DNA from 3 places in the Paenibacillus sp. FSL K6-1230 genome. Region 3 is predicted to be linked to each of the others. Evidence: riboswitches for the same ligand, from Rfam matches in the RefSeq annotation. Region 3 holds a riboswitch; each other region holds the start of a gene.
The links. A riboswitch is a leader RNA that binds a small molecule or an ion and turns the genes downstream of it on or off. The one in region 3 is predicted to bind cyclic di-AMP.

Region 1 (10,145 bases), 5.1 Mb from region 3:
AGAATGTTGGAATGACCTCCATTGAGCCGATTGAGTTCGAAGGCAAGCAAATCATTCCGTTGCAATTCCTGAAGGCAGTACTGCCAGATCCGTCTTCTCTCGGACCTCGTACAAAGGGCAAGACGAATATCGGCTGTATTTTCCGCGGTAAGAAAGACGGCAAAGACAAGACGTATTATGTATACAATGTCTGCGATCATGAAGAGTGTTACAAGGAAGTGGGCTCCCAAGCGGTGGCTTACACGACTGGTGTGCCAGCGATGATCGGGGCAATGATGCTGATGACAGGCGAATGGGATGCCAAAGGCGTATACAACATTGAAGAGTTCAATCCAGATCCATTTATGGACGCGCTGAACAAATGGGGACTTCCGTGGAAGGAGAGCTTCGATCCGAAGCTAGTGGACTAATATGAAGTTTGAGGAATTGCCAACACCCTGCTATGTAGTAGACGAGGGACTGTTGGAGAAAAATCTGAAAATTCTACGCGGTGTCATGGAACGTACGGGCTGCAAGATCGTACTGGCACAAAAAGCTTTCTCCATGACAACGATGTATCCGCTGATCGGTGAGTATCTGAGTGGCACGACGGCAAGCGGCTTGTATGAGGCGCGTCTAGGCTACGAGGAGATGGGGAAGGAGAATCATATCTTCTCCCCGGCATACCGTGAGGATGAGATTGATGAGATCATCGAGATCTGCGATCACATCATCTTCAACTCCTTCTCCCAATTGGAGCGCTTCAAGGATCGTGCTCTGAAGGGCGGCAGAAGCATCGGACTGCGCATCAATCCGGAATGCTCCACACAAGAGGGGCATGCGATCTATGATCCATGCTCTCCTGGCTCCCGCTTCGGCGTGACGCTGGAGCATTTCCGTCCAGAGCAGCTGGAGGGCGTAGAGGGTCTGCATTTCCATACGCATTGCCAGCAGAACTCGGATGACCTGGAGACAACCCTGAATGCGGTCGAGGAGAAGTTCGGTCCATGGCTTAGTCAAATGAAATGGATCAATTTCGGTGGCGGACATCATATTACCAGAGAGGATTATGATATCGCACGCCTTGAGAAATGCATCAAGCGCATGCAGGAAGTATATGGTCTGGAAGTCTATCTGGAGCCTGGCGAAGCGATTGCTCTGAACGCAGGCTATCTGGTGACTACGGTGCTGGATACACTGCAAAATGGTATTGATATTGCGGTACTGGATACGTCCGCATGCTGTCATATGCCGGATGTTCTGGAAATGCCTTACCGCCCGCCGCTGTTCGGATCTGGCGAGGTCGGTGAGAAGCCGCATTTGTACCGTCTTGGGGGACAGACTTGCTTGACTGGCGATATCATTGGCGACTATTCATTCGATCAACCACTGAAGAGTGGTGACCGTCTGACCTTCGGGGATATGGCGATCTATACGATGGTGAAGAATACGACATTCAACGGAATGGCATTGCCAGCCATTGCTGTGCAGCGCAAGGACGGAGATTGTGAAGTCGTACGCCAATTCGGTTATAATGATTTCAAGATGAGACTGGCTTAATCTGACCAAGTAGCAGACGTTGTATCATCCTGATCATATACCGTTTCATAAGCTAGGGTACTGCAATGCAACCACGCACTAGTAATATAGATTTGAACACGAGAGGGGTGTCCTAACAGGGCGCCTCTTTTCGTCGATTCAACCCCGATATATAGCCGCTGTTCTCGACCACGCCCTCGTATTCTGATGCTGATCATGTGAAAGTGTAATCTCTTGATGCTGCCTCTCATCATGCAAGGCTGGACAAATGTACATTAGATGGCGATACTTGAAATGAGCAGGGATATATACATAGAAGGTGAGTAGATGTATGATGCACACGCATGTGTTGATTTACAACGGATATGTAAGCTTCGAAATTATGCTGGCAACCTACCTGATGAAGACCAAGGGCGACATTGTCACGGTGGGCCTATCCAGAGAGCCTGTGAGATCTTATGAGGATTTGGTAGTTATGCCGTCAACTAGCCTGGAAGAGATCAACGTAGCAGAGATTGATCTATTGATCATACCCGGAGGGGACACTAGCGCATTACTAGAGCACACACGGCTAGCAGCGCTTGTTCAGGAGTTGGACAAGCAGGAGAAGTTCATTGCAGCCATCTGTTCGGCTACAGACCTGCTACAGCACTATGGAATACTGGAGGGCAGACATGCTGTAACGAATGCTGCTACCCATATTGAAGATCTGGTCAGGGTGGATCGTAATCTAATTACAGCAAGAGCGAACGGCTATGCGGACTTTGCCATTGAGCTCGGGCGCATGCTGAATATCTACAAGGACGAGGCCGATCTGGAGGAGACCATTCAGTATTTCAAATATCATCGAAATGGATAGATTACCATGAGGAAAAAGAAAATAGGAATAAGTTAACTCTCTTGAATGTCAGGAGGGTTTTTTTGGCATGTGCATTGCACTATGTTAGCTGTATTTATGTCTTGTTTATTACAATTCCGTAATCTTATTGATATTAAATGGAAATTAATATAATTGGATCAATAGATAATTTATGAAGAGGAATAAGCATGGGGAACTGATTGGAACTCCTTGTTTTATTTGATTTTTTCGTTAAGTATATACGTATTAGTTCTGAAAAAGTTGTGCATTCACGAATAAAAATTAGTAATTTTTATTAAGATTGACAAGCCACTAGTAAATATATTAACATGTACATGGTTACAAAATATTAACTTATTCATTGCCGAATTTCATCATTGAAAACGGGGGAACCAGTGTGGGTGAATTATTCTCGTATGCAGGGAATATAGGGAACCTTTAACCGAATCCTTAAGCTAACTCCGTAGGCATCAAAGGAGGAACTACGTTCGTGAAGAAAGTCATCTTGTCCCTGCTCGGAGCGGCTGTTCTTTTTACAGGTACTGCTGCAAGTACATATGCCAGTGAGGCAAAATTGGTTCAGGAGGTCTCCCAAGTAAAGGGGACTCCATATAAATATGGAGGAACGACCTCCTCCGGGTTCGATTGCTCAGGTTTCGTAAGATACGTATTCAACCAATTCAATCTGAGCCTGCCGCGCACCTCGGCACTTCAGGCGAAGCAAGGGGAGGTCGTTGCCAAGAGCAATCTGCGTCCAGGAGATCTGGTATTCTTTAACACGAACGGTCGCGGCATTTCGCATGCAGGTATATATGTAGGAAATAATAAGTTTGCACATTCCTCAAGCAGCAAAGGTGTGACCGTCAGTAAGCTGTCCAACTCCTATTACAGCAAGCGCTATGTGACGGCTAGACGTGTAGTTAGCGAGACCAGCTATCAGAAGATGGTAGCTATGAACTAAGGCTTGGAATCATTCGAGACTCACAGCGAAGCTGCTGTGGGTCTTTTTTTGTGCACACCTAACTTGAGAATTCATATTTGCTCTAATGCAAAAGGGAATATTTGCCGATAAAGAGTAGAAGTGTGTTTTTTATTTTTTTGTTATCGCCAAGCTTAACTGAGTACTTGTAGGAAAGCTATTGCGCGGTCTGTCTGCTATGGAACGTACTTCGCTAGACCTTTTGTTCAAGAGAACAACAGAATCTATTTCACGACGTATCTATAATTGGAAAGCAAGCTTGGGACTGACAGGGACAGATCGTGGACGAGCGTTGGTTATGTTACACAACTACGCAGATGAAATAGGTTCAAAAATAAGGATATTTAAAGGGTGGTATGATGAAGAAACAACGATTGAGAAAGATTGCGGCTTCGATATTATCGCTGACTCTTCTGGCGGGAGTGACTGAATTTGTGGTGCTGACGCCATCTTCAATTCATGCGGCTTCAGCATGGGATCTGGAAGCTATGAATGTGCCTGAGGCTCACGCAGCAGGCATACTTGGTCAAAGTGTGAAGGTTGCTGTGCTCGATTCGGGCATGAACAATCATGTGGAGCTTGACTCTCCTGTGCAACAAATAGATTTGTCGAATCAGCCAGGCTCTTCTACCAGTAATGATCTTTTTGGTCGGGGAACTCAGGTAGCGGGTGTCATTTCTGGTGATAATGTGGGTGTTGCACCTTCTGTACAATTATATGTAGCTAAAGTTACTAAGGATGATGGGATTACGGAAGCAGATTCACTGATCCAGGGTATAAACTGGGCAGTAAGTAGAAACGTGGATATTATTCATATTAGTCCTGTTCTTAGCGATCTAACTAAGGAAGCTCAGTTGCGTACAGCTATCAAAGCAGCCACAGATGCAGGAATTCTGGTTGTAGCTGCTGCTGGAGACGGAGGCTCTATTGCTGGTAATGATGATACCGTTGAGTATCCAGCAAAATATGATGGAGTAGTAGGTGTAGGTTCTATTAATAATCTGAATCAGCGTGCAGACTCCTCAGCTACAGGTGCATCTCTGGCAGTCGTAGCTCCAGGTGTAGCAGTAAGGACGACGCAGTCTGGATCTACATATACTACAAGTAACGGAACAGCGATCGCTGCTGCACATGTAACCGGATTACTTGCATTATTAAAGTCACAAAGTCCAACGCTTTCAGCGTCGGACCTGCGTACACAGCTATTTAATAACGCAGAGGATCTGGGTGCTGTTGGAAAAGATGAGCGTTATGGTCATGGTCTCGCCACCTTCAAATTACTACCAAAAGAAGTAACCGAATTGGAGGCGGTAAGAACTACACAGACTAGTACGGTGCTGACCTGGAAGAAACCAACTGATCAGGCTTTCAGTCACGTGAACATCTATAATGATCAGGGAGTCAATGTTCAGCAGGCCGTATATAACGAAGAGTATCCTTTGATGAATCTGGATGAGGATACCCAATATACCTACATCGTAAAAACGGTATACAATTCCAAAGGGACTCCAGTTGAATCCAGCGGGCAGTCGGTGACGTTCAGAACGGATAAGACAACAAACCCGACTAATCCAACGAACCCAACGAATCCGACAAATCCAACCGATCCGGTAGATACAACGCCACCAGGCAAAGTGACGAATCTACGTGTTACCTCCAAAGGTCCGGATTTTCTGGAGATAGCCTATGCTCGACCAGCGGATTCGGATTTCAAAGAATTTGTGATCTATGTAAACGATCAAGAGTATGGAAGAACCAGCCTGAATAATATTAAAATTAACTCTCTGCAGCCTAGCACAAGTTACAAGATTGAGGTTAGAGCTGTGGATACGAGCGGGAATATCTCTGTAGATAACGAAATCCTTACGGAAACGACATCCGCTACGGTAGATAATACACCTGTAAGTGATGTAATAAATCTGACTGTAACCAGCTCCACAATCAATTCTCTGGCGATTAGCTGGACAAAGCCGGCTAATACGAACACGGCTGATGTGTACCTGAATGGCAACTATGTTCAGGAGGTAAGTGGTGAATCCTTTACTTTCACGGGCCTAAATCCTTCAACAACATATACGTTGACCGTACGAGCCAAACGCGGTTCTCAGATTGCATCTGGGGTCAGCGTTCCAGGCACAACGGCAGCAGATACAAGTCCGGTAGCGGATGTAACGAATCTGCGCGTCACTAGCACGGGTACCAATTCCCTGGCGATCGCCTGGACGAAGCCTGTTAACACAGATGCTGCAGATGTCTACTTGAACGGGAACTTGATTCAACAGCAGATTACAGGAGAATCATTTACGTATACAGGCCTGAACCCATCTACGACTTATACACTTATGGTGAGAGCGAAGCGTGGGAATCTGGTGGCACCTGGTGCAAGTGTATCAGGTACGACTTCGGCTTCTTCGAGCAATTCGGGATCAACGAACAATCGCGTAGAGGTCACAAATCTGTCCGTCTCTTACAGAGGAACAACCTCGCTTGAGATTGAGTATAGAATTCCAAGTGCCATTAACAGAGTCAAAATATATGTAGATGACAAGCTGGAGACCAGCACGACCAGATCTAATTATGAGATTAGCGGTCTTCGATCCGATCGGACTTATGATATTCGCGTGGCGACTGTTAATTCAAGTGGAGATGAATCTCCAGGGGTAGAAATCACTGGCCGTACCAGAGCATCTTCAAGCTCCAGTAGCTCCAGCAGTTCTAGCTCCAGAAACAGCCGGGACCTGGAACGAGCGACGAGTCGAGTGGAGCGTGCAGAAAGATCACTGAGTCAGACAGATTGGTACGATGCCAGAGATGCAGCAGAAGATCTGGAAAATGGCTTGAACAAGGATGCTTTGCTCCTGAGACTGGGCCGAATCCGTTATCAGGTATTCCCGTCCGAGGTGGCTCAAGCAAGTAATCCAGTGGTAACATCGTCTACGTCGCCACGGAGAATCACACTAACCATTGGCTCACCACAGGCTTCAATTGATGGCAGATCGGTAACCATTCCACAAAGCCCAATTGTGCGCAATGGGGTAACCCTGGTTCCTCTGCGCTTCATTGGAGAAACAACAGGCTCGATCGTAGATTATAGTGATACGGACAAGAAGATTACTGTGAATCAACTGGAAATGAAGCGTGAGATGACGCTCTGGGTTGGCAATCGACTTATCATGATTAAGGATAATGGTGTAATCAGCAATTACTCCTCGCAGATTCGCGAGGCTCCGATCATTATGAATGGCTATACGCTGGTGCCGCTGCGGGTCATCAACGAGGCTGCGGGCTACACAGTGAACTACGATGCTGCTACAAAGCGTATTACTATCAGTAGATAATAGCGAAGTCACCAAAAAGATGATTACGAGCAGAATATACACTTTTGAACAAGAGGGCGACCCAGATGGGTCGTCTTTTTGTGTACTGATACAACACGGCGATCTGAGTTCTCCTGTAAAGCTAGGTCACAGTAAGATTGCTCTTAATGATTTCATTAGGTGAAACAATTTGACTTTGTCAACTAATTAATTTGACTTTGTCAAATTAATTAGTTGACAAAGTCAAATTATATACTGCAATAAATTAAAATAAATCACTGACTAGAAGGAGAGCACATACATGGTCGAATTGGCGGAACGTGTACATCAAATGCGAAATTTCAATCGCTTCATTACTCGCAAAATCGGCGTATTACAGGAAGGACTGCTGCAAAGCAGCTATTCGCTCACAGAGGTACGTGTAATGTTCGAGCTTGCTCATCGTGAGGAGGTAACGGCATCCGATCTGACCAGGGACCTCGGGCTTGACCCGGGTTATTTGAGCCGGATTCTTACCCGGCTGGATCAACAGGGTTTTCTCCAGAAGATACGCTCTGAGCAGGATGGGCGAAAGTTTTTGCTGAAGCTTACTCAAGAGGGCGAGCAGGCCTATGCCCCGCTTGAACAGCGCTCAAATGAGGAGGTCACAGAGCTGTTGCAGAGCATCCCTGAGGAGGAGCAGTCCAGACTGCTGGAGGCCATGCGCACGATTGAAAGCATCCTGACCCCTGACTTCAGACATGCCAATCCTTTCGTGCTGCGCCAGCCCGTGGCAGGAGATATGGGAATCATTACTCACAAGCATGCGATATTGTACAAGCGTGAATATGGATGGAATGAGGGGTTTGAGGCCGCAGTATCACAGATTGCGCTGGATTATCTGAAAAAGCATGATTCTAATCGAGAGCGATGTTGGGTAGCGGAAATGGCTGGTGAGGTGGTCGGCTCCATCATGGTCGTGCAGGATTCGGAGAAGGTAGCCAGAATACGCCTGCTACTGGTCGATCCCAAAGCGCGTGGACTTGGGCTTGGGACCAGCCTTGTACGAGAAGCCATTGAATTTGCCCGTCAGCAGCAGTACGAGGAGCTAGTGCTATGGACAAATAACGTACTGACGGAAGCTAGACATATCTATAAAAAAATGGGCTTTCAGCTCATTCACGAGGAGCCTCATACCCAATTTGGGCCCGAACTAATCGATGAGACCTGGACATTGCGACTACAGCTGTAATTTAAACCGTGATTCAAGTCAAACCAAGTCCAGCAAAGAACAAGCCAAATACAAAGAAGCAGCGCTGTACGCCCTAATCGTAGTGGGTGCACAGCGCTGTATTTTGAATCCTGTTAATACCTATAGTTACTATAAAATCGCGTTTTCCTCTCTCTTACATCGCATTCTTCCCTAGACTTCCTTAGATCTGTCAAGATCCTTCTTATATTCGCCCAAGCATTAGTTGGCTTGATCTGCCTGTGTCTGCTCCTTTTTTAAAGCTGGACCCAGATCATCCTGTACACTGTGCTTCCACATGGCTACTCCGGAGCGATAGGCAGCCCTACCGTTGAGATGCCCGGCTACGGGCCCGGTAATGAAGACGAACACAATACCGAGCAGCAGCTTGATGCTCAGATGATCCATGAACAACAGGAAATACAGAAAGGTCCCCCCAAGAACAAACAGTACGCCGAGTGTAGCACTCTTGGTTGCTGCATGAGAACGTAGGTACACGTCAGGCAACCGAATAAGCCCAAAGGCACTGAGCGCGCCAAGCAGCGCTCCGAACAGCACAATCCCTCCTACCAGCAGCTCAGCGATGAATCTCATCGTCTCCATTTTCCAGAACGTGCCCCCTTTCTATATAACGCGCGAATGCGGCCGTTCCGATAAAGGTCAGAATCCCAATCAGGAGAATAATGTCCAGGTAGGCCTCGGTACGCAGCAGCATGCACAGAATGGCAATCATGGATAGAATGCTGATGCCGATCGTATCCAGTGCAGCAATTCGGTCGGCGATTGACGGGCCTTTGAGCAAGCGGAACATACATCCCAATATCGCCAATGCAATTAGAGATAGTGCCAGTAGCAGCATGATATCCATCATGAGCGAGTCACCTCCATAATGGCCTTCTCGAACGTATCGCGAATCTGTACAGTCAACTCGTTCACGTCACCGATGTCCATGGCGTGAATGTACAAGGTGCTGCCCTCTCGGGATACCTCCAGGGTCAGTGTTCCGGGTGTCAGGCAGATCAGACAGGATAGAAGTGTCACTTCCCAATCCGAGGTTAAGCGAGTCGGATAAGCGAATATGCCTGGGCGTATATCCAGCTTGGGTCTCAGTACTTGCCGAATCACCGTGAAGCTGGACAGGAACAGCTCTCTATTGAAAATGTACAGCAGCTTTACAATAGACAATAATTTTTTACCATAAAAAGCGTGAGGCAAGAAGCGCTGAAGCAGTCCAATGAGCAATAGGCCAATCAGATAACCAATTACGAACTGCAGGAATGACCACTCGTTGTTCAGCAGCATCCAGACGAGACCGACGATGATATTTAATAGAAGTTGATAGGCCATCTCCATTACTCCTTTAATACCGCTTCAATATATAGCTCTGGATGAGTGAGGACTTCTCCAGCTTGCGAGATCCAGGTGTATACGCCCTCGGAGCCAAAGCCAACCAAGAGGATGAGAACCAACAGGCCAACAACCGGAATCATGCTGGAATGTGGCATCCGGACTTGTGTAGAAGAGCGCTCCCCAGAAGGACCTACAGATGAAGTCGTCTCGCCCCAAAAAGCACGCATGAATACCCGAACGAGGGAATATAGAACGACGAAGCTAGAAGCTACTGCAATGCCAGTAAGGACGTAGAATTGAGCATGGTCAGCCCCGGCCTCTAGACCGCCCCTTACGATTAATACTTTCCCCACAAAGCCGCTCAGTGGCGGAATGCCTACCAATGCCAGGGCTGTCGTTAGGTAGATCCAGCCAATAATAGGCCATTTGCGAATCAATCCGCCCATGTCTTGTAGACGCTCTGAGCCAGCAGCCGTGATCATCATACCACCGAGTAGGAATAACAGCGTCTTGGCTAACATGTCATGAATCAGGTAGAATACGGTCCCATTCAGTGCATCAGGGCTGGAGATAGCGATACCAGCTGCAATGAATCCGACACTGATGATGATATTGTAATTAAAAATTCGATGAATATCGGAGTATGCAACAGCACCAATCGCTCCTAGAATCATTGTCAGCGCAGCCATCCAGCCAATCCAACCCTGCGCTATGAAGGCATCATGGTAGAAGATCAATGTGAACGTACGGATGATGGCATACAAGCCCACCTTCGTCAGCAGTGCGCCGAACAGTGCTCTTACGACGGTAGGGGGAGCACTATAGGAACCAGGTAGCCAGTAGAACAAGAACAGCCCCGCCTTCAGAGCGAAGACGATGAGCAGCAGCATGGCT
Region 2 (10,145 bases), 2.7 Mb from region 3:
CTGATCCGCAGACCGAAGCTTTCGTACCAGGATGACTTCCCTTTCTCCTGTGCGACCCGATGCAGGCTGTGCTCCTTCCAGGCGCGTATGTGCTCAAGGGAGCTCCAGTAGGATACGGTTATGCCGAAGCCCTCTGCAGATCGAACGCTCTCGATGCCCAGAAATCCTTCTTGCTGTGCGGCCAGCTCTACCATCTTGTCGCCCATGGCTTCATAGGCGGCCCCGTATTCATCGGTTCGCTGAGAAGTGAAAATGACGGCATAATAGGGCGGAACTGGTGTATGTGCAATAGTACTCATAATCTTGTCCTCCAGTCGGTTATATACTAACATGGATTATAGCCGTATTTTTTGGATAAATAAAATGAATGTTATTGATCTATTATATGAATTATATTCATGAACATGGGAGGGACAATGAGTCTATCGAAGTATGAAATTGTATTGAAGGTTGTGGAGTCGGGCAGTCTGACCAAGGCTGGCGAAGCTTTGGGCTTATCTCAGTCGGCTATTAGCCATGCCGTCTCGGGTCTGGAGCAGGAATTGGAATTGAAGCTGCTTCATCGTGGGCGTGCAGGGATCGTTGTTACTCATGAGGGGGCCAGGCTGCTCGACTATATGAGGGCTATACTGGACTTGCAGAAGAGGCTGCTACAGGAAGCGGACCTTATCAAAGGGCTGGAGACGGGGATTGTGACGATCGGGACCTTCACCAGCGTATCGATTCACTGGTTACCCCATATCCTGCAATCGTTTCAGACGCAATATCCGCTCATTGAAGTAAGGCTGCTGGATGGCGATTACCAGGAGATTGAGGGGTGGATTGCAGGTGGTCTTGTCGATTTTGGCTTCGTGAATATGCCCACAGATCAGCGAATGGAGCAAATGGAGCTGCACAAGGATGAACTGCTGTGCGTTCTTCCAGATGATCATAGACTGTGTGTGGAGGAAATGGTGACGGCAGAGCAGATTAGAAACGAAGCATTCATTATGCCCGCGAAAGGCTGCGATAGAGACCTACATAGATGGCTGCATGAGCAGGGCGGGAGCGTGCGGACCAGGTTCGAGCTGGAGGATGACCATGCGATTATGGCGATGGTGCAGAAGGGTCTGGGCATTAGCATCCTTCCAGGTACGATACTGAACGCCTTGCCAGAAGGGTTGGCAGTGCGACCGCTTGCGCCTCAAGCCTACCGCACGATTGGTCTGGCAGCGAAATCCTGGAAGAAAGGAAGTCCAGCGGCGCGACGCGCCATCTCGTTCATCAGGAGTACATTTTGCATGGAAGAAGACCATACATCATAAAGGTGATCGTACAGCGTAACCGCGGGCCATATAGCGTAAAGTTGAAAATATAGCTTGAAGATGACCATATAGCGTGAAGACATGGGTAGAGGATATCCAGGTAAGAGACCGCTGGCATGGATGCGCTGAAGCGAGGATATTTGCAAGAAATACAGAATTGATATAAGGTCCTCAAAGGCTGTAGTCTTCAAAACGGTTAGTAGGACGGTTATTGCTACATAAGGTGTAACAGCCATATCCACTAAGCTGATAGAGGGATTGGCCCAAAAAATGACCGGACAGAGTAGCGGAGGGATCAGTCTGACTAGCGACGAGACAAGTCTGGACATCCGTGTAGGCATTATTGTGCAATATGGAAGCCATGTCCACGAAGTAGGTCGAGAGCTTCAACGCAACATCAGAGAGACGATAGAGAGTCTCACGGGGCTAGTCATTCGAGCCGTGCATGTGGACGTGGAAGGGATTGTTATTCCCAGGGTCTGATGAACAGAGGGAGATAGCAACTAGTGACAAGTAAGACAGAATCTCTTGCTGAATATTTGAATAGAAGAAGTCATATCGGTATAACGGTCGGCATGTAATAAGTACGATAAGCAAGCAGTGAAGGAGTGATGACATGTCAGAAATATCAATTGTCAAAGCGCATCCTGACTCGCCAGCAGGGTCGCAGCTTAATCGGATGGCACTGGATTCGATGGCATATACTCTGGCTGGCTCGAGAGACGAGAAGATCATACAATCGACACTGGAAAAGCTCTGGAAGAACAGCTATAACCGTTTCAGTCATCAATATGCCTACGAAGCCAAAGTCGAAGGCAAAACGCTCGGCATAGTTACATGTTATCCCATAGGGCTGCTCCAGCAGTTAGCTTGGCCGACGGCGAAGAAGCTTTGGGCGCTCCGCAATTTGGAGCTGATCAAGTACAGCTTGCTACATCCAGGAGCTTTCTTTTCGATGCTGACTCTTAAAGAAGGCTATGAAGGGGAATACCATATCGGTACTCTGGCTACGCTGCCTGAGAGCAGAGGGCTCGGGATCGGTACACAATTGCTCCATTTTGCGGAACAACAAGCACAGCTTCAAGGATACTCAAGGAGCTCCCTGACTGTACGGCAGGACAATCCACGGGCGGCGATGCTATATGAAAGAGTAGGATACGTGGTATCAGGCAAGATGAATCGACCGGGCTTCTCCTTATTTCGCATGGTTAAAGAGCTCGTCTGATTATACGTTCGGCACATAACTGACTTCTCATATCAACACACAACTAGTGGCATCATCACCACTAATGGTATCATCACTGCTAATTGCGTCATTATCGCATAACCCCCCACTGTGCACTCAGAAACCGTAGCGTCGGCATCGGTTCTGTACAGAGGGGGGGGTTATGTCGTATAGTTGTGTGATATTGCAGGTGATATCGTTGATGATAGTGTAATGGTTGGGGAAGGATTCGAAAAAAATTGTAACTTTTTCCGATATGCATTTGACAGAATACCTCAACATGTACTACATTATTTATGGTTACAAAACTTTAATAATTTGCCGAATTTCATGTATGTGAGAACGGGGGACCCCGATTTGGGTGAATGAATCTGCTGGGCCGCAGATATTCTAGGTGACCTTCAACCGAACCCTTAGCTAACTCCGTAGGCACCGAAGGAGGATTTTTCAGTTGAAAAAGTGGTTAACAGGCGCATTGGGAGCAGCTATACTCTGGTCTTCCTTGGCAGGAGTCAGCTCCGCAAGTGCTGTAAGAATTGAAAGTCAGGTTGATGAATTAATTGGCACCCCGTACAGAATGGGTGGAACGACTACAGCGGGCTTTGATTGCTCCGGATTTATTTTATACATAATGGAGAAGTATGGTGAAGATCTGCCGCGGACCTCGCAATCCCAGGCCATGGCAGGAACTGAGGTCGACCAGGATGACCTGCAAATAGGAGATCTGGTGTTCTTCAACACGAATGGACGCAGCATCTCTCATGCTGGCATTTATATGGGTGACAATACCTTTGCCCATTCGTCGACAAGCAGAGGCGTTATTATCAGCAAGCTGTCCGAGAAATACTATAAGGATCGTTATGTAACTGCAAGACGTGTAGTATCTGAGAGAACCATGAACAAAATGACAGACGAGATTCATCCATAATATGTACAAGCATTAATAAGCGAAAGTACATACCACGATTGCCCGAACGTACACAAATTTGCCCTTGTGTACGTTTTTTTATTGGACTTTTGCAGGTATTATTAGATTATTATTGTTATGGCGGCCCTATCGGAGGCAGCAAGAGGTGAAGAATGAATTATAGCAAAAAAATTATGCTGATTGAATCGGACAAGCTTACGCCTTCGCGAATCCCAGTCATTTTGCTGGTCGCGCTGGTGTATGCTCATGTAATGATCTCGCAATATATGGCTGAGCCGCTGCTGCTCAGGAGCCTGTTATTCTCCTGTCTTATGGGATTGCATGTTGCTTGCTACTGGTATTCTCACCAAATGGTCAGCTACAAGCCCTGGTTGTACTTTGCGTTACAGGGAGTAATTATCGTGGCGAGTGCCTTGGTACTTCCGCACGGCTTTTATGGTATCCTCATCGGGTTAATTCCCGTCTTAATCGGGCAGAGCGTGGGGGTCTATTATCATCCGCTCAAGGTGTCCGTACTGTTCCTGGTGCTGTATTCCCTGTTCGGGGTGCTGATTGTGTGGCTGAAGGATGCGGAGGGTGTTGGCTTTTTATTTCCATTCTTAATTAACATAATCGTCGTTGTAGTGGCCTATGCTTCGTTCTTCTTCAAGCAGGTTCATGCCAGGGTGCAGGCGCAGACATTCCTGAGAGAGCTGGAGATGGCTCATAAGAAGGTTGAAGAGCTTACACTTGCCAACGAACGACAACGTATGGCACGTGACCTGCATGACACGCTTGCACAGGGCCTGGCGGGAATCATTATGCAGCTGGAGGCGATAGACGCCCATTTGACCAAAGGTGGCACGAAGCGAGCCCACGAAATTGTACAGCAATCTATGTCACAGGCACGACGTGCACTTGCCGAGGCAAGGCAGGCAATTGATGACCTAAGATCTCAGCCTGCTGTGGAGATCGACTTTTCTGAATCTGTGCGTGAGGAGATTGAGCGATTCACGCTGGCGACGGGGATTCCTGTCCAACTGGAGCTGGACCTGAAGGGTACATTGCCTATACTTGTTCTGGAGCATGGGCAGCATATCATTCGAGAGTGTCTGACCAATGTTGCCAAGCATGCGCACGCGCGCCATCTCTTTATTCGTATTGTCCAGTATGAACAGCAGCTACTCACTGTCATTCGGGATGACGGCAAGGGCTTCAACACTCGAATGATCGGGAAGAGGGTCGGCCATTACGGGCTAATCGGCATTAAAGAGCGTGTACGACTGCTGGGTGGGACTATTGAGATTGAAAGCACTACCCAGAAAGGAACAACCATTGAGATCGAGGTGCCTATTGCAAAGGAGGCCTAGGTATGAAATACAAAGTACTAATTGTAGATGACCACTGGGTGGTCAGGGAAGGTCTGAAGCTGATTCTGGAGACAGACCAGCAGTATGAAGTGATTGGTGAAGCAGAGGAGGGGCGAACAGCACTCCGTCTGATGGAGGAGCTTGAGCCTCATGTTATTCTGATGGACCTGAATATGCCTGTCATGAGTGGTCTGGAGACGATGGAGGCTATGCGGGACAGGCAAATGACAACTCCAGTCATTATATTGACCACATATAACGAGGATGACCTGATGGTCAAGGGACTATCTCTCGGTGCCAAAGGGTATCTGCTTAAGGATACGAGCCGGGATAATCTGTTTCGTACCCTTGAATCCGCTTTACGTGGGGAGACGCTGCTGCAGCCGGAGATTACAGCCAAGGTATTTGCCAGCACGCTCAGACCAGCCTCCTCGGCTTCTATGCACCAGGAGCAATCGCTAATGACAGAGAAAGAGCTAACAATTTTGCAAGCTGTCGCCCGTGGCTTTCGCAGTAAAGAGATTGCCTTTGATCTCGGCATATCGGAGCGGACTGTCAAGGCGCATCTCACGAATATTTATAATAAGCTAGGTGTAGATTCCCGCTCAGAGGCCGTGGCGGTATCCCTTGATCGAGGAATTCTGCAGTTATAGCCGATATAATCTACCGCCCGCTCGTACATGAAGGTTCTGCCCTTATGTACGATTTTTTTTCTTTTATACCGCGGTAGAATAAATTATGTGAGAAATGGATTGGAAATTGATATATTCTATGATATAAGGAATTATTTTCTAAACTTAGCTTCAAGGAGGAGAGACTATGGAATCGTACCAAGCACAAGCAAGCCAATTGAAGGATGGGCAACATCTGCAGCAATCTGAATCAGCACATGTACATGAGTCGGATCAGCACACGGTAGAGCCTGAGGAGCAATTGGGATTACAGCTATTCTTTGATGATCAGTTTTTTGATATATTCATACACCGACTTCCCAAGCTTGCTGAGATGGTGAGCAGAGAAAGAGATCATAGCGATCATGGACTCCTCTCTCTTCCTACTGTGAAATAATCAATGAGCCATTAAACATGAATTCGTGAGTTCGTGTTGAATCCAGAGGATAGCAATAAGAAGACGAAATCACTATCAGAATGCAATATTACATATAATCAAGCTATAGTATAAGAGAAGCCGCCGTGTGCAAGGGGCTTTTTTTGTTCGTTTGTTCAGAGAAATCAGTGAAATCACGTCTTGCCTTTGCAAGTCGTGATTTTGTTGTTTTTCTGATTTGAATCCAGAGTATATAATCGAGATAATCATCTATATCCAGTCTCTCAGTCACATACTGACAGCTGCATACGGGAAGGAGTCATGTATGGAAGCTATAAAATTATTACTGGCAGATGATGAACCGATCATTTTGCGTGGCTTAAAAAAGCTTCTGGCGTGGGAGGAGCTTGGCTTAACTATATCGGGTGAAGCGGGAGACGGTGAGGAGCTGCGTCAGCTGATTGCTGTTCATGACCCACAGCTAATCATTAGTGATATCAGCATGCCTGGAGGCAGTGGACTCGAGATTATGTCAGAGCTGAATACGTCGGGACGCCACATCAAGGTCATCTTCATTAGTGCCTTTCAGGAGTTCAGCTATGCTCAGCAGGCTGTTCAACTGGGTGCGCTGGATTATCTGGTGAAGCCTATTAATAAGAATCAGCTTGAAGCTGTTGTCAAAAAGGCCGTATCCATGATTCGTGAGGAGAGCATGGACGAGCGTAATAAGGAAAAGCTGAGCTATTACGAGAAGAAGAATCGTTCAACCACCATTGAGCAGCTTCTGGACGGGCTACTGAATGGTGATCAGAAGGCACTGGCTGAACTGGAGGACATCGGAGCATTGGGAACCAGTCGATATGCAACGGTTAGTGTACTGGAGATGGATGAGCAGTCAGATGGCTCACGCTGGGATGAGCGGGAACGAAATCTGGTGCATTTTGCGTTATCCAACATTATTCGGGAGACATTGGAAGGTCTGGAGGGGACGAGAGAGAAGGGGCTCTTGCTGTTCAAGGATGGACGCTTTGCTCTCTTGCTGCAGCATGATGATTCTCAAGCACCGAATGAACTGGCGTTGGATCTACTCCACAAGGTTCAGAGCTACCTGAAGCTGAGGGTATCCATAGGTATTGGTCAAGCTGTGACACGCATTGGCGAAGCCAAGCAATCGTACCGCACTTCCCTGAAAGCGCTTGATCTAAAATATTTTATCGGCCCTTATCGTGTAATTAGTCAGGAGGATCTGAAGAAGGAAGAGCTGATGAGTGGTGATGTGCAGCCCGCACAGTCTATCTCAGAGCTACAGTCCAAGCTGGCGCAGGCATTGCCTGCGCAGGAGGAAGAGGCCATCCAGCACATGACAAGAGAGTTGCTGACGCAGATCTGTGTTCAGGCTGGATATAATAAAGGTCTTGCCATTACGACGGTATATAATGTCCTGACGGCTCTTAACCGGGAGATGATGAAGCTAACCGGAGGAGTGGAGGAGCTGCTTGCCGAGCAAGGATTGATGGAGGAACTAGTCCATTGCCCTTGTTATGCGGACGTTGAGCTTCTCATGATGACGATGCTGTCTGACATGCAGCAGCAATTGCAGCGCAGGCTGGCAGGTAAAGAAATCCTTGTGCTCTCCAAGGTTAAGAGCTATATCGAGGAGCACTATGCAAGCCAGATTACCCTGGAGTCCATGGCGGCACTCGCTTACATGAATCCATATTATTTTAGCAGCTTTTTCAAAAAGCACACCGGGCAAAATTTCAAAAGCTATGTAACCGAGGTCCGGATGGAACAAGCGCTCAAGCTGCTGCTAGAGACAGATCTCCTGGTATATGAGATTGCTGAGCGCGTAGGCTATAACCATGTAAGGCACTTCAGTGACATGTTCAAGAAAAAATTCGGCCAAGTACCGCAGGAATACAGACAGGCCTTTCGCAAGCAGCAGTCATAGGAAGGAGGTGATTCTACATGCGATTATGGAAGCGTTTCCCCAAGAGTATATTTGTAAAATTCTCGGCTTCATTTATTCTGGTTGGCCTGATCCCCTTATTTGCGCTCAGTTACCTGTCCGTGCAAGTGTTCTCAACGTACGTAGAGCGATATACCACAGGTAATCTACAGCAGATGGTGCTCTATATGAGCTATAATCTGGATTCTGCGTTCCAACAATATAATGATATATCCAAGCTCATGTATACGGGCCGCTATGAAGGACTATCAGACAGTATACGGCAGAACCAGACCTATAATGTGAATGAGATGGAGCAGATTAACTCAACGCCCATTGATTCATTCCTGAAGACAATTCTCTATAGCGATGCATATATTACGAGCGTTTATTTCGTGCGTGACATGGATGGCAAGCTCTACTATCAGGAAAAGGAGAATAGGGGGCTTCGCAGCGAGGAGCTTCCGCTCCAGCACTGGAACGAGCAATTAACCAGACAGCCGTCCAAGGTCGCACTTGTTCCGACACATACAGATAGCTACTTTATTGGAGCGGATCGTGAAGTATTCACGATCGCTCGTAATCTGATCGACACCTCGGGCAAGCTCACGGCAGAACCGAAGGTAGTGGGTACCCTATATATGGACGTGGATATATCCGTGTTCAAGCCATTTTTGAACGAGCTATATTTGGGTGAGAAGGATGAGCTGATCCTTGTTGGAGAGAATGACAGCGTCTATTTTAGCAATCATGGGATTCGGAGAATCGAGGACGCCTTGCTGATGCAAAGGAACAATGAGGTGCTGGTCATGCAGGAGGAGATTCCTTTTGTAAATGGCAGGCTGATTGCGGGCATTCATCGCGAGGGCTTATTCGAGCAGCTGTTCTCAGCCAGAGCTACGGTGTACACGGCTATCCTGATCTGTACGACTGCACTGATCATCATGGGTACCTGGTTCTCACGTCGGCTCGCTGCCCCGATTCGCAATCTGATGCGGCACATGTCCGTCGTGGAATCTGGTCAGTTGGATATTAGACTTCCGGTGACTAGCAACGATGAATTAGGCCGCCTGACACAAGGCTTTAACCGAATGGTGGAGCGTCTGCAGGTGCATATTGATGAGGCGTATGTGGCCCAGATCAAGCAAAAGCAAACGGAACTGAATGCACTCAAGAGCCAGATCAGGCCGCATTATCTCTACAATACATTAGAGGTTATTCGTATGAATGCAGTAGATAAGGAGGCTCATGAGGTAGCGGATATGATTCATTCGTTATCCAATCAGCTGAAATATGTCATTGATTATGGAGAGGATCGGGTCAGTCTGGCTCAAGAGCTTGAGCATCTGCAAGATTATTTCTACATCATTTCTGTTCGCTTCGATAACAGATACGCTCTTCGCTATGATATCGCACCGGACGTACGGATGGATTGGCCGATTTTGAAATTAAGTCTTCAGCCGATTGTGGAGAATGCCATTCAGCATGGCTTGCGCCAGAAGAAGAAAGGGACGGTAGGCATCACGGTCGAAAAGAGACCTCATGATCTGGCCATCACCATCTATGATGACGGCATCGGGATGAACAAGGAGAGCCTATCACGGCTGGAGTGTCTGCTCGGTGATCCGGTCGCGCCGAGAAAATCCATTGGCTTGAAAAATGTTCACGAACGCATTCGTTCCTCGTATGGCGAACCATACGGATTGTCGGTGAGCAGTCATGAAGGAATCGGTACCTCCGTGCTGCTGGTATTTCCCTTGCCGAAATCGGAGTAGCCCTGAAATGCCCCAATTGAATCAGCGAAGGGTATTACAGGAATTCAGAGAGTTGCAATAGCTGGTATGGCATCCTACAGAAGCATTTGGAACGGAGACGAGTCTCCGTTCTTTTTCATAAGCTTAAATTTCCTGCATACGGCGCTTAAAAAAGTTCATTCAAGCCTACCGGAACGAATGCTATTCTAATCTTAGAAAACGCTTACCAATCAGATGGAATAAGTTCACTGACAATGGTGAATGCGTTCTCCGATGACGAAACATGCTGGGTTGACTACAAAGGGGGGACCACAATGTTAAGAATGAGGAAAGCATCACAATTCAAGTTATCCGCGATCATGCTGGCGACAGCGTTGCTGCTTGGTGCTTGCGGAGGTAATGCCAGTCCGGGAGCCGGCGGAGAAGAGGCACCGAGTGGGGCCAAAAAGGTCAGCTTCACGATCGGGTATGCCTCGGGTGATCCGGCTGCCAAAAAGGCTATAGCAACTGCAGTTGAGACTTTCATGGCACAGCATCCAGACATTGAAATCAAGGATCTCAGTGAAACGAGCAGCAGCGCATATCTGGAT
Region 3 (10,145 bases):
GAGTACAGAGCAAATAACAGGCTTAATCATTCGTTCTGTGCTGTCCTGATTCTCTAGTTGAACTCCATTTGCATGTATGGCAAAATGCTCAGATGGCTGACGGCGTAACCTTCAAGGTAGATAGATCCTCAAGCCTTGGCAGACCGACACGATAACTACCTCTTGTCTCGATTCCACCGACACCCTGGCTACCACTAATCGTATGATGGAAAATATCCGACATGCTGACCGTCTCCCGAATCGAGGTAAATGACGCCTTAGCTGCAATATAGACCGGGTCTAGCGCATGAATGAGCACCCGACCGGGGGAACTGGCAAAATTAGCTCCAGAGCGAATAAGCGCCTCAAAATGAGACTGACATGCCCCTGCTACGATCGTAAGCCCATCCAGATTCTTCTCATACTGCCGCGCTACCTGGATGGCAGCTACGAAATTCTGCGAATTTTTATAGCTGGACAGACTGCTAAGATCATAAGGAACTCTTTGCTTCAGCACGCCGTCGTGTCCGGTTATGACTACGATGCTGGGCCTTGAGCGTGGAAGCAGACGATACAGGGTATCGGCCATGGCCGACTCATGCACATGATATCCCTCTGCGGGCACACGCAGCTGCTTATACAGATTCAGGCTTTTATTCAGATAGTTCGCATCGCCATCTAGATGCAGCACCTTCCCCGGCAGCTCGAAGTAGGATATATGCGAATCTTGACTTTGCTCCGACAATATCGAACGACTTCTCTCCATCTGGTGCTGTCGATCCTGCTGCAGATGGGACAGTGATTGATTCGCCTTGATGTATGCCTTTCTCGTTTTGTCGCTCATAGATGCAGCCGGGACCTTGACCAGGTCGTTCACGGGGGAATCGGCAAGCAATCGAAATTCTGTCCCCTTGATAATGGCCTTATCTTGCCGGATACCCTCTACGCGAAATGTCACATCTCCGCCATACGATCTCCGAACGACCAAGTCTCCTAATGTCATCACACTGTATCACCCCTCCTTCATGGTATGGGGCAGTTGCCCGATTGGTTACCATCCGGAGGATTATTATTAGCGAATGCCTGCTTCCAGCAAGACATCGCTCAGACGGGCAAATTCTGCTACGCTGAGCGTCTCACCACGTCTTGTAGGGTCAATATCCGCCTTCCCAAGTAGCGGCTCAAGCTCGTCCCTGTTCTCCTTCGTGAAGAACTTGCTCTTCAGGTTGTTCGCAATCGTCTTGCGACGCTGGGCGAAGCAAGCATGAATAACCTCGAAGAAATGCTGCTCATCCATAACCTCAACTGGCGGCTTCTCACGCACACGTAGACGAATGACGGCAGACTCTACATTAGGCTGCGGGATGAATACCGTATGGGGCACAATACATACCATTTCCGGGATGCTGTAATATTGTACAGCTATGCTCAGGCTACCATAGTCCTTCGTCCCTGGTGAAGCGGCCATCCGCTGTGCCACTTCCTTCTGAATCATGACTACAATGTTCTCCAGTGGGAGCTTCTCCTCCAGCAGCTTCATCAGGATTGGCGTTGTTACGTAATAAGGCAAATTAGCGACAACACTAACCCGTTCTACCTCGGCAAAATCCTCAGCAAACACCGTCTTCAGATCAAGCTGTAGCACATCTCCATGACGAACCTTCACGTGGCTATAAGGCTCCAATACCTCAGACAGAATCGGTAGCAGTCGCTGGTCAATCTCAACAGCCGTGACACGCTTGGCGGTCTGTGCCAGCTTCTCGGTGAGCGCCCCAATGCCTGGACCAATCTCCAAGGCTCCCTTAGTATCATCCAGTTCGGCGGCCGCGACAATATTTCTCAGAATATTCTGGTCAATCAGAAAGTTCTGCCCTAGACTTTTCTTGAAGGAAAAGCCATGGCGCTGAATGATCTCCTTTGTACGCCGGGGTGTTGCGATATCTTCGAATCCTTTCATGCCATCACAGTCCTTCACCTTCAATTTTATTTAATGCGTCCAGGAACTCCTCCCGGCTAATCTGAAATACCGTTAGCCGCTTATGGAGCTGCTTTCCGTTACAATATCCGATCCCTAATTCGTTACCCAGCGCCATCCGTCTGGCTGAGGCCCGGGGATGGGTGATCAAGCCTGCCTCAATCAGATCACTCCAAGCGATCGTCGGCTCCGCCTCGTCCACCGTCGTGCGCACACGCTCCAGCGCGTGACGAATGGCTTCGGGAGAGGCATTCTCCACTCCGATATCTCCCTTGTGCGTCGCCTCGGACTCGGGGATGAACGCCTGCTTACAGCCAGGCACCTTGGAGGTAATAATCTTGCGGATACGTTCTCCCGCATGATCCGGGTCCGTCAGCACAATAACGCCTCTGCGTTGCTGGGCAAGGGCTATTTTTCGTATGGTCATCGCATTGATGGCAGAGCCTCCGGTCTCGATCGTATCCGCCTCTACAGCGCGTTTGATGGCTACTGTATCGTCCCGTCCCTCCACCACGATAACTTCCTTAATCATCTCGTGCCTTCCTTCCTGAATAGGGGCCACGACACGACATGCATTCGTATGGGCTCCAACGTACATATGAACAAACAAAAAATAAGAAGAGAGTATTCACCCTCTTCTTAAGTATACATAATCTTGATCTTATACTATCCTAATGGACACCTGTAATACAAGCTATGTCCAGAAGACACTAGTTCAGCTCTGGCTTCACGGGTCCGATGACATATACGGTAATCCCTGACTTACGCCCGAAGTTAAGCGCATGATTCAGATTATCGTAGTACACGTCAATTTTGTTGCCTTTAATGGCTCCGCCTGTATCCTCTGCACGACGGAAGCCTAATCCCTCAATATAGACCCACCAGCCGATCGGTACTACATTCGGGTCTACTGCAATCGTGCGGCCCTCGGTTACGCGTGTACCGGAAGCCGTACGTGTACCAATGCCAGGCTCCTGAGAGGAGTATGCTGTCATGGATACATTGTTGAGTACCTTTTTATATTTAAAATCAATTCCAGCTTTACTTACGACATTATTGCCCGTGCTTGCTACGCTAGCACTTACCGTCTTGGCATTAGCTGGTCCCGTGGAGGCTGCGAGCACCACTGGCTTCTTCGTGCCGACTGCAACCACTCTGTCGACCCGGTTCGTGGCTACCTCTTTGCTGACCATCCGTTTGGAGATGAGTACACCGTCATGGTACTCCTTCTCAATATTCTGAATCATAACTCCAGCCTTGCCGCTACGAAGGACGCGATTATCCCCCTTGAACAAGCTTGGGTCGGCTGTCTTAATGACCTGAAACGGAATCTCGGCTTCCTGCTCAAGCGATTGCGTCGTTACCCGAACGATTTTTATATCCATGTTAGACGAAACTTGGGTATCGAGTGCCGGAGTGACAATGTCCTTGGAGGACACTTTATACCCCAGAGACTTCACTGCGTCCCCAACTGTCTTCTCAGTGGTGTATAGTGTCTTGCTCTGATGATCAGCCGTGATTTGCACAGGTGCAGCACGCTTGATCACCACTTCGTCCCCATCCTGAATTGCCCCATTCAGTGGCATGGAGATCATGTCATGCGGTTCGAGAGTAATATTTTCTTTCTGCAGCAATTCATGCAGCAGCGCTTCGCGTGTCTCCAAGGTGACAGCCTCACCATCAATAACGAGAGACACCTGCTTCTTGTCTTGAATGTACACCAGAATAGAGATCATGGTAATTAATGCGACTAGAAAAAGTGCAACCAGCGTAGTCCGATTGATTTTTCCATACTTCCATCGCAACGCGTAAGACATGCTGGATGAGCGTGACTCATGGGTCTCCCCTTTTTGGAAAATGCCCACTTCTCCGTCCCTCCTTACATAGCCTCGCCGTCTGGAATGATGCAAACTTGAAATAGACGCGACTATACCAGATTTTCTACAGGACCACCTCGGAACTTCCCGATGTCCTGCATCATGTTCCCGTCTTCGCAGCATGCGCCATCTACATCAACTTCAAGACTGTAGATTGGACATCACTCCCGAACATAGGCCACAAGCAAAAAAAGCCAAAAAAAGAGCAAGAGAGCTCTTTCGTGGCTTCCACTGATGACTGATGCGGAAATTCATGCACGAGGTTGCTTCTCTCTTGTTACGCTTACGGGGTTAGCTGTCGGGTTCGGACGTAGAGATCGCCCTAGTTCCAGTTATCCGCTCAGGGCGGACACCTTCACATTCACCCCGAAGACCCAAAAAAGAAATCGATGCACAGCTGACAGACAGCGTGCGATTCGGTTCCCCCGTTCTCCAGGTTGGAGACTCAGCGAGACTGGTTCACGAAGTGAGTTGCTTCGATCACGACTTAGGACCTAAATCGTGAACAACAATTCACTGTTGAAATGATATCCTGTTTGTAACCATGTTGTAAAGCGGCTTTCAAGTGTGTTTTTCTAAATAATCGGTTAAAATATTGTAATATTCTCGATTTTACTGCAACAAATTCATGATTGTCTTCGTCTATCTCTTTTTTTCAGCTTGTTTTCTCTTCCTTGCTCACAATGCCAAATCGTTCCAGTCCGTTTTTAGTAGTAATTTCGGCCATTTCCTCCAGTGAAATCCCCTTAATGTCAGCTGCTGCTTCAGCCACATATTTTACATAGGCACTTTCGTTTCGCTTTCCTCGGAACGGATGTGGAGTCAGGTATGGAGCATCCGTCTCGATCAGTAAGCGATCCAGTGGTACCTTTTCTAACACTTCCTTTGGTTGACGTGCATTCTTGAATGTAATCGGTCCCCCGAAGGAGAGATGAAAGCCCATGTCGAGGCACAATTTCGCGGTCTCCCAGCTACCAGAGAAGGAGTGCATGATTCCGCCGACATCTCCTGCCTTCTCTTCGCGAAGAATTTTGACAATATCCTCATGTGCATCCCGATTATGAATGACAATCGGCATGCTGAGCTCACGAGCCAGTCCAATCTGCCGACGAAGTACCTGGTGCTGGATGTCCTTCGGAGATGTATCCCAGTAATAATCCAGCCCAATCTCTCCGATAGCCACTACTTTGTCATGTTTGCACAGCTCCGCAATCCATTCCAGATCGCCTTCCTTCATATCAATAGCATCGACAGGATGCCATCCAATAGCGGCGTAAATGAAATCGTACTTTTCGACAAGCTCCATAGTCGTTGGGATCGTCTCACGATTAAAACCGACATTAACCATTCGGGTGACACCAGCCTCGACAGCCCGTGCAATGACTTGCTCTTGATCCTCTTTGAATTGGGACGCATCTAAATGTGTATGTGTGTCGAATAATTGCATGACTGACTCCTTTCCATATTACAGCACAGACTTACAGCAAAGCGCTCAAATATTCAGACAAGACTCATCGTATTTTTTCTTTTTTTCAATAATTTGCAATAATCAGTTTTAGGCATGGCCGTTTACAATTTATAGACAAATGGGTGATCATTTAACAAATAGCTTTTGAATATCATGCGGTAACTGATCTTTGACGGCTTCCAGCTTCATATGCGGGTAATACAGATGGTACTTGCCGCGATGAATGCCGCTGATGGAGCGCACAATATCAGACACCTCCGATATTTCTCTTACGGTGTCTTTACTGCCCAGCAGCAGAATTTGATTCTCGGTCGAGCCATTCTTTCTGAACACATCATAAGGAAGATCGGTCGGAAAATCAATTTCCAAGTCATAATCGGGGTTCAGCCCCACATCGCGTAATGCTTCACGAATATGATCGACCTTATCCATATCCAGACATTCCAGCTGTATATATTTATACAGTCTGCGATCCAGAAACCGGCTGCACAGATCACTAAGAATCGGGTCATCCTCGAATCTCCATTGGTTAAAGGTCGTCTGGATCAACGCCTCATCGAGCATTAAATATTGCTGCACGGTCACATGACCATCAATGAGCTGCGGAATCGGCTCCAGCATGAACTTGAAGCCGTAATCCTGATAGCGTAGCTCCTTAAGTCTTCTGAAGATTTGACGCAATAGTATTTCAGAGCTACGGGTCACTGGATGAAAATAGATCTGCCAGTACATCTGGTATCTGGACATGAGATAATCCTCAACCGCATGCATTCCTGACTCTTTGACAACAATCCTGCCCTGATGAGGACGAAGAAGCCTCAGGATACGATCCAGATCAATCGTTCCATAATTGACACCTGTCATATGGGCGTCTCGCAGCAGATAATCCATCCGATCCGCATCCAGCGGACTCGTGACAAGGTTCACGACGATGGGCTTATCGTAATCCTTGGCAATGACGGCTGCTACCTTCTCGGGGAAATCAGGAGCTATATCCTTCAGAACTTTATTGATCTCTGTATCGCCGAGTACAATCCGACATGTCCAATCCTCATGATGCATCTGAAAAGCTTCTTCTATAGAATGCGAGAATGGACCATGTCCCACATCATGGAGCAATGCGGCACACAGAGCTACCAGCTTCTCTTCCTTGGGCCAGTCCGGATAATCACCGCGTTCAAATTGGGAGATAATCCGCCGTGTAATCTCATATACCCCTAAAGAGTGTGAGAATCGGCTATGCTCGGCACCGTGGAAGGTCAGGTAGGAGGTTCCTAGCTGTCTTACACGGCGAAGCCTTTGGAATTCAGGTGTGTTAATAAGCCTCCATATGGCCACTTCCTGAACGTAAATGTAATTATGTACAGGGTCCTTGAATACTTTTTCTTCTGTCAGAGGGTTTTGGAATCCACTCATGAGGTATCCACTCCTTTAACTCTATTTTATTCCAAAAACTTGATTACACAACATTCACCTGTTTTATCACTATTTTCTTGTCGGTTTCGACACAAAATGTCGAATAGTGTCGAATTATAGATTTTTCCAGTTTCCAAATCGACAAATTCAGCAAACTGCGATTTTAACTGTTTTTTCTGCGTATTCAGCGAATTTTCAGTTGTTTTATTAGAAATTTTAACCTTTGTCGTTATTTTATAGGTTGACTGTTTTGGGAATGGTTGGTATAGTGTATATCATAAAAGATAAAATAATGTCGAAACTTGACACTTATACTTTTGATACGGCGAGAGGAGCCTGATGATCTATGATGAAATCTACGGGTATTGTGAGAAAAGTTGATGAGCTTGGACGCGTTGTAATTCCAATCGAGTTGCGTCGTACGTTGGGTATTGGGGAGAAGGACGCTCTGGAAATCTATGTAGATGGAGAGCGCATTATGCTCAAAAAATACGAGCCTGCATGTATCTTCTGCGGCAATGCCGAGAACGTTACATATTTCAAGGGTAAAATCGTATGTAATGAATGTATTTCTGAAATTCCAACACCTGTGACAAAATAAGATTTATAGTATATAATTAAATTATACCTATTGTTAATTCTAACCTTTTCATATCTCCTTGTTGCCTTCCACGGGTAAGAACCCACTCGTGGAAGGCCTTTTTTTTGTCTAAGGAGCATTTAGGGGTTGGATAACTGCCCTGAATCATAGCAATCGTACAAATCCCCTCGTTCACGATAGAGTGCCCTCAGTGTAGACTCTTCATTTCGCACATTCCTGTCACAGAATTACAACAGTGCATTGTATACGTCTCGCTTAGAGATCGATCGGTCTGAAGCTGTACGCTTCATGGCCTCTTTCCGGTTCAGCCCTTGCTGCTCATATTGAGTCACATGTTCAGCCAAGCTCAGCTCCTGCCACCAGGCCTGACGCTCTTGCTCCTCGGCTTCCTCACTCTTCCCCTCCAGCACCAGGCAATATTCGCCCAGTGGTGGATGCTCTTTCAGCCACTGTAGACATTCCTCGGCTGTTCCGCGCAGCCATTCCTCATGTCTTTTCGTAAGTTCACGTGCTAATACGACTTTTCTTGCACCAAGCGTCTCCTGAATAACTCCAAGTGTCTTGGCAATTCGATGCGGGGATTCGTAAAAGAGGACCGTGCCATGGGAAGCTCCAAAGGATTGCAGCAGCTCCTGAAGCTCCTTGCGTTCGCGAGGGGGGAATCCAGCAAAAGTAAACCGATCGGTATCAAGCCCTGAGGCAATCAATGCAGACAATGCCGCATTCGCTCCGGGGATCGGTACGACCGAGATTCCAGCATCCAAGGCCAGCTTCACCAGATCCGCTCCTGGATCAGAAATCGCTGGTAGCCCGGCATCACTCACAAGGGCCAAATTTTTTCCTTCTATTATATATCTGATTAGTTCAGGCCCACTTGCTGCCTTATTATGCTCGTGATAGCTGAATAGCATCTCTGGTGATATGTCAAAATGTGTAAGCAGCTTTCGCGTCTGCCTCGTGTCCTCCGCCGCAATAATATGACATTCCTTCAACACCTTCACCGCTCGAAATGTCATATCATCCAGATTGCCGATCGGAGTGGCCACAAGATACAGTATGCCCTGTTCCTGTTCCCCATCCAAAAAGCTTTTTTGCACCGTAGCAGCCATGCTTATTCCTCCTTCTGCCCTGTATAGATCTCCAGCATCTCTGGTGTGTACTGATTTCTGCCCTCACCTTCATACGCAATGAGCGGCGGGAGCAGCCGCACATCTGGCTTGCCATCCCGTAGTGCCTCAATCAAGACGATATTCGCCTCTGCCTGAGGCCGTGGATGGACGAATCGAATTCGTTTGGGCTCCAGACGATACTCACGCATTAAGGAGATAATCTCCCCCAGCCGCTGTGGCCGATGCACCATCGTTACCTTTCCACCCGTACGAATAAGCCTTGTACAGGCCTGAATAACCTCCTCTAGGGTGCAGTGCAGCTCATGGCGTGCGATGGCTTCATGGATATTAACCTTGAGATCGCTACCATTCAAAGGCATATAAGGCGGATTCACCGTAATCGCATCATACACACCATGTCCGGTAACCTCGAATAGCTGACGCAGATCGCCTTCACGAATCGTAATTACATTCTCTAGTCCGTTCAGAGCTACACTCCGACGAGCCATATCTGCAAGTCGTGGTTGAATCTCGATGCCTTCAATCTGTGCCTGTGTCCGAGTCGTTAATAAGAGCGGCACAACCCCGTTGCCTGTACACAGGTCGAGAATCTTCCCTCTTTTCGGAATACCTGCAAATCTCGCTAGTAGTACAGCGTCCATAGAGAAGCTGAATACTTCCTCACTCTGTATGATTCGAAGATCGTGTGTCAGCAAATCATCAATTCGTTCAGAGTCGTTAAGCGGTTCATTTATCATCAAACGTTCCCTTCCTTTTCTGCAGCCCTCACGCGATATGTCTAGTGTAATTGTTCTGTTTCCTTACAAAAAAACCGTAGGCACGTGTCCTACGGCTTGATGTTATTTATTCAAAAATGACAGACAAAATAGGCAGTCGCCCTCGGTTCGTAAATGTCCGTAATAAACATTGCATATATGAAAGCCTTCATGATACAGTCTCGCCAGATTATCGTACCCCTCACCAACGACTTCTCCTTGCACTTCCTCTGTTTTGATCAGATGTGCCGGATGGTCTGATGTTGTTATACGTTCTGGTTCCTCTGCATGTGTATGGTCTCTCAGCATCTTACGCAGCTGTTCGTTTTCAATCGTCAGTCGCTGGTTCTCTTCAAGCAGCTCTTTTACAGCCAGCTTCAATTCACCAAGATCACCGTACATTTGCCCCATTTGCGTCTCCAACTCGAGAATACGCTCGAAAACATTTATTTTTTCCAAGATTCCACCCCGAAGCCACCTAATGGTTTACTTGATGACTACATCATCCATTGGAAGTTCCTTGACTTTACTAATCTCAAAAAGCTGTACGTGAACAGTTCGATGACCTGCATTAATACCTACTACTTTACCTTCTCCCATGGAAGTTACGACGAGCTTGCCGACTTGAGGAAGTTCTTCCTTCGCACTCTCATAATTATCATGCTCAAACTTGAGGCAACACATCAGCCTTCCACAAAGACCGGATATTTTGGTTGGATTCAAGGACAAGCTTTGATCCTTCGCCATCTTGATGGACACAGGCTCAAAGTCGCCAAGCCAGGAGGAGCAGCACAAAATACGTCCGCAAGGCCCAATCCCGCCCAGCATCTTAGCTTCATCCCGCACACCAATCTGTCTCAGCTCGATTCGTGTCCGGAAAATGCTAGCCAAGTCCTTGACCAGCTCCCGAAAGTCAACACGCCCCTCAGCCGTAAAGTAGAAAA

Region 1: linked by a shared signal. The riboswitch ahead of MKX74_RS22915 (C40 family peptidase) and the one ahead of MKX74_RS00155 (3D domain-containing protein) in region 3 are both predicted to bind cyclic di-AMP.
Region 2: linked by a shared signal. The riboswitch ahead of MKX74_RS12040 (C40 family peptidase) and the one ahead of MKX74_RS00155 (3D domain-containing protein) in region 3 are both predicted to bind cyclic di-AMP.

Annotation. Positions count from the first base shown of each region.
Region 1 covers NZ_JBBOCK010000001.1:5,178,715-5,188,859, reverse strand. Annotated here, with positions in the region: gene MKX74_RS22930 (saccharopine dehydrogenase family protein) at 1-410, shown strand, start outside; gene nspC (carboxynorspermidine decarboxylase) at 412-1,539, shown strand; gene MKX74_RS22920 (DJ-1/PfpI family protein) at 1,850-2,377, shown strand; cyclic di-AMP (ydaO/yuaA leader) riboswitch at 2,730-2,862, shown strand; gene MKX74_RS22915 (C40 family peptidase) at 2,868-3,338, shown strand; gene MKX74_RS22910 (S8 family serine peptidase) at 3,713-6,694, shown strand; gene MKX74_RS22905 (bifunctional helix-turn-helix transcriptional regulator/GNAT family N-acetyltransferase) at 6,975-7,904, shown strand; gene mnhG (monovalent cation/H(+) antiporter subunit G) at 8,124-8,495, opposite strand; gene MKX74_RS22895 (Na(+)/H(+) antiporter subunit F1) at 8,479-8,772, opposite strand; gene MKX74_RS22890 (Na+/H+ antiporter subunit E) at 8,769-9,248, opposite strand; gene MKX74_RS22885 (Na+/H+ antiporter subunit D) at 9,254-10,145, opposite strand, start outside.
Region 2 covers NZ_JBBOCK010000001.1:2,703,704-2,713,848, forward strand. Annotated here, with positions in the region: gene MKX74_RS12020 (antibiotic biosynthesis monooxygenase family protein) at 1-299, opposite strand, end outside; gene MKX74_RS12025 (LysR family transcriptional regulator) at 417-1,304, shown strand; gene MKX74_RS12030 (Asp23/Gls24 family envelope stress response protein) at 1,539-1,787, shown strand; gene MKX74_RS12035 (GNAT family N-acetyltransferase) at 1,921-2,529, shown strand; cyclic di-AMP (ydaO/yuaA leader) riboswitch at 2,839-2,976, shown strand; gene MKX74_RS12040 (C40 family peptidase) at 2,981-3,457, shown strand; gene MKX74_RS12045 (sensor histidine kinase) at 3,610-4,806, shown strand; gene MKX74_RS12050 (response regulator transcription factor) at 4,809-5,459, shown strand; gene MKX74_RS12055 (hypothetical protein) at 5,626-5,874, shown strand; gene MKX74_RS12060 (response regulator) at 6,179-7,804, shown strand; gene MKX74_RS12065 (cache domain-containing sensor histidine kinase) at 7,822-9,576, shown strand; gene MKX74_RS12070 (ABC transporter substrate-binding protein) at 9,879-10,145, shown strand, end outside.
Region 3 covers NZ_JBBOCK010000001.1:28,799-38,943, reverse strand. Annotated here, with positions in the region: gene yabG (sporulation peptidase YabG) at 89-982, opposite strand; gene rsmA (16S rRNA (adenine(1518)-N(6)/adenine(1519)-N(6))-dimethyltransferase RsmA) at 1,052-1,936, opposite strand; gene rnmV (ribonuclease M5) at 1,941-2,486, opposite strand; gene MKX74_RS00155 (3D domain-containing protein) at 2,665-3,819, opposite strand; cyclic di-AMP (ydaO/yuaA leader) riboswitch at 4,096-4,292, opposite strand; gene MKX74_RS00150 (TatD family hydrolase) at 4,487-5,278, opposite strand; gene MKX74_RS00145 (HD domain-containing protein) at 5,426-6,715, opposite strand; gene MKX74_RS00140 (AbrB/MazE/SpoVT family DNA-binding domain-containing protein) at 7,062-7,316, shown strand; gene rsmI (16S rRNA (cytidine(1402)-2'-O)-methyltransferase) at 7,544-8,425, opposite strand; gene MKX74_RS00130 (tRNA1(Val) (adenine(37)-N6)-methyltransferase) at 8,428-9,183, opposite strand; gene yabA (DNA replication initiation control protein YabA) at 9,286-9,660, opposite strand; gene MKX74_RS00120 (PSP1 domain-containing protein) at 9,688-10,145, opposite strand, start outside.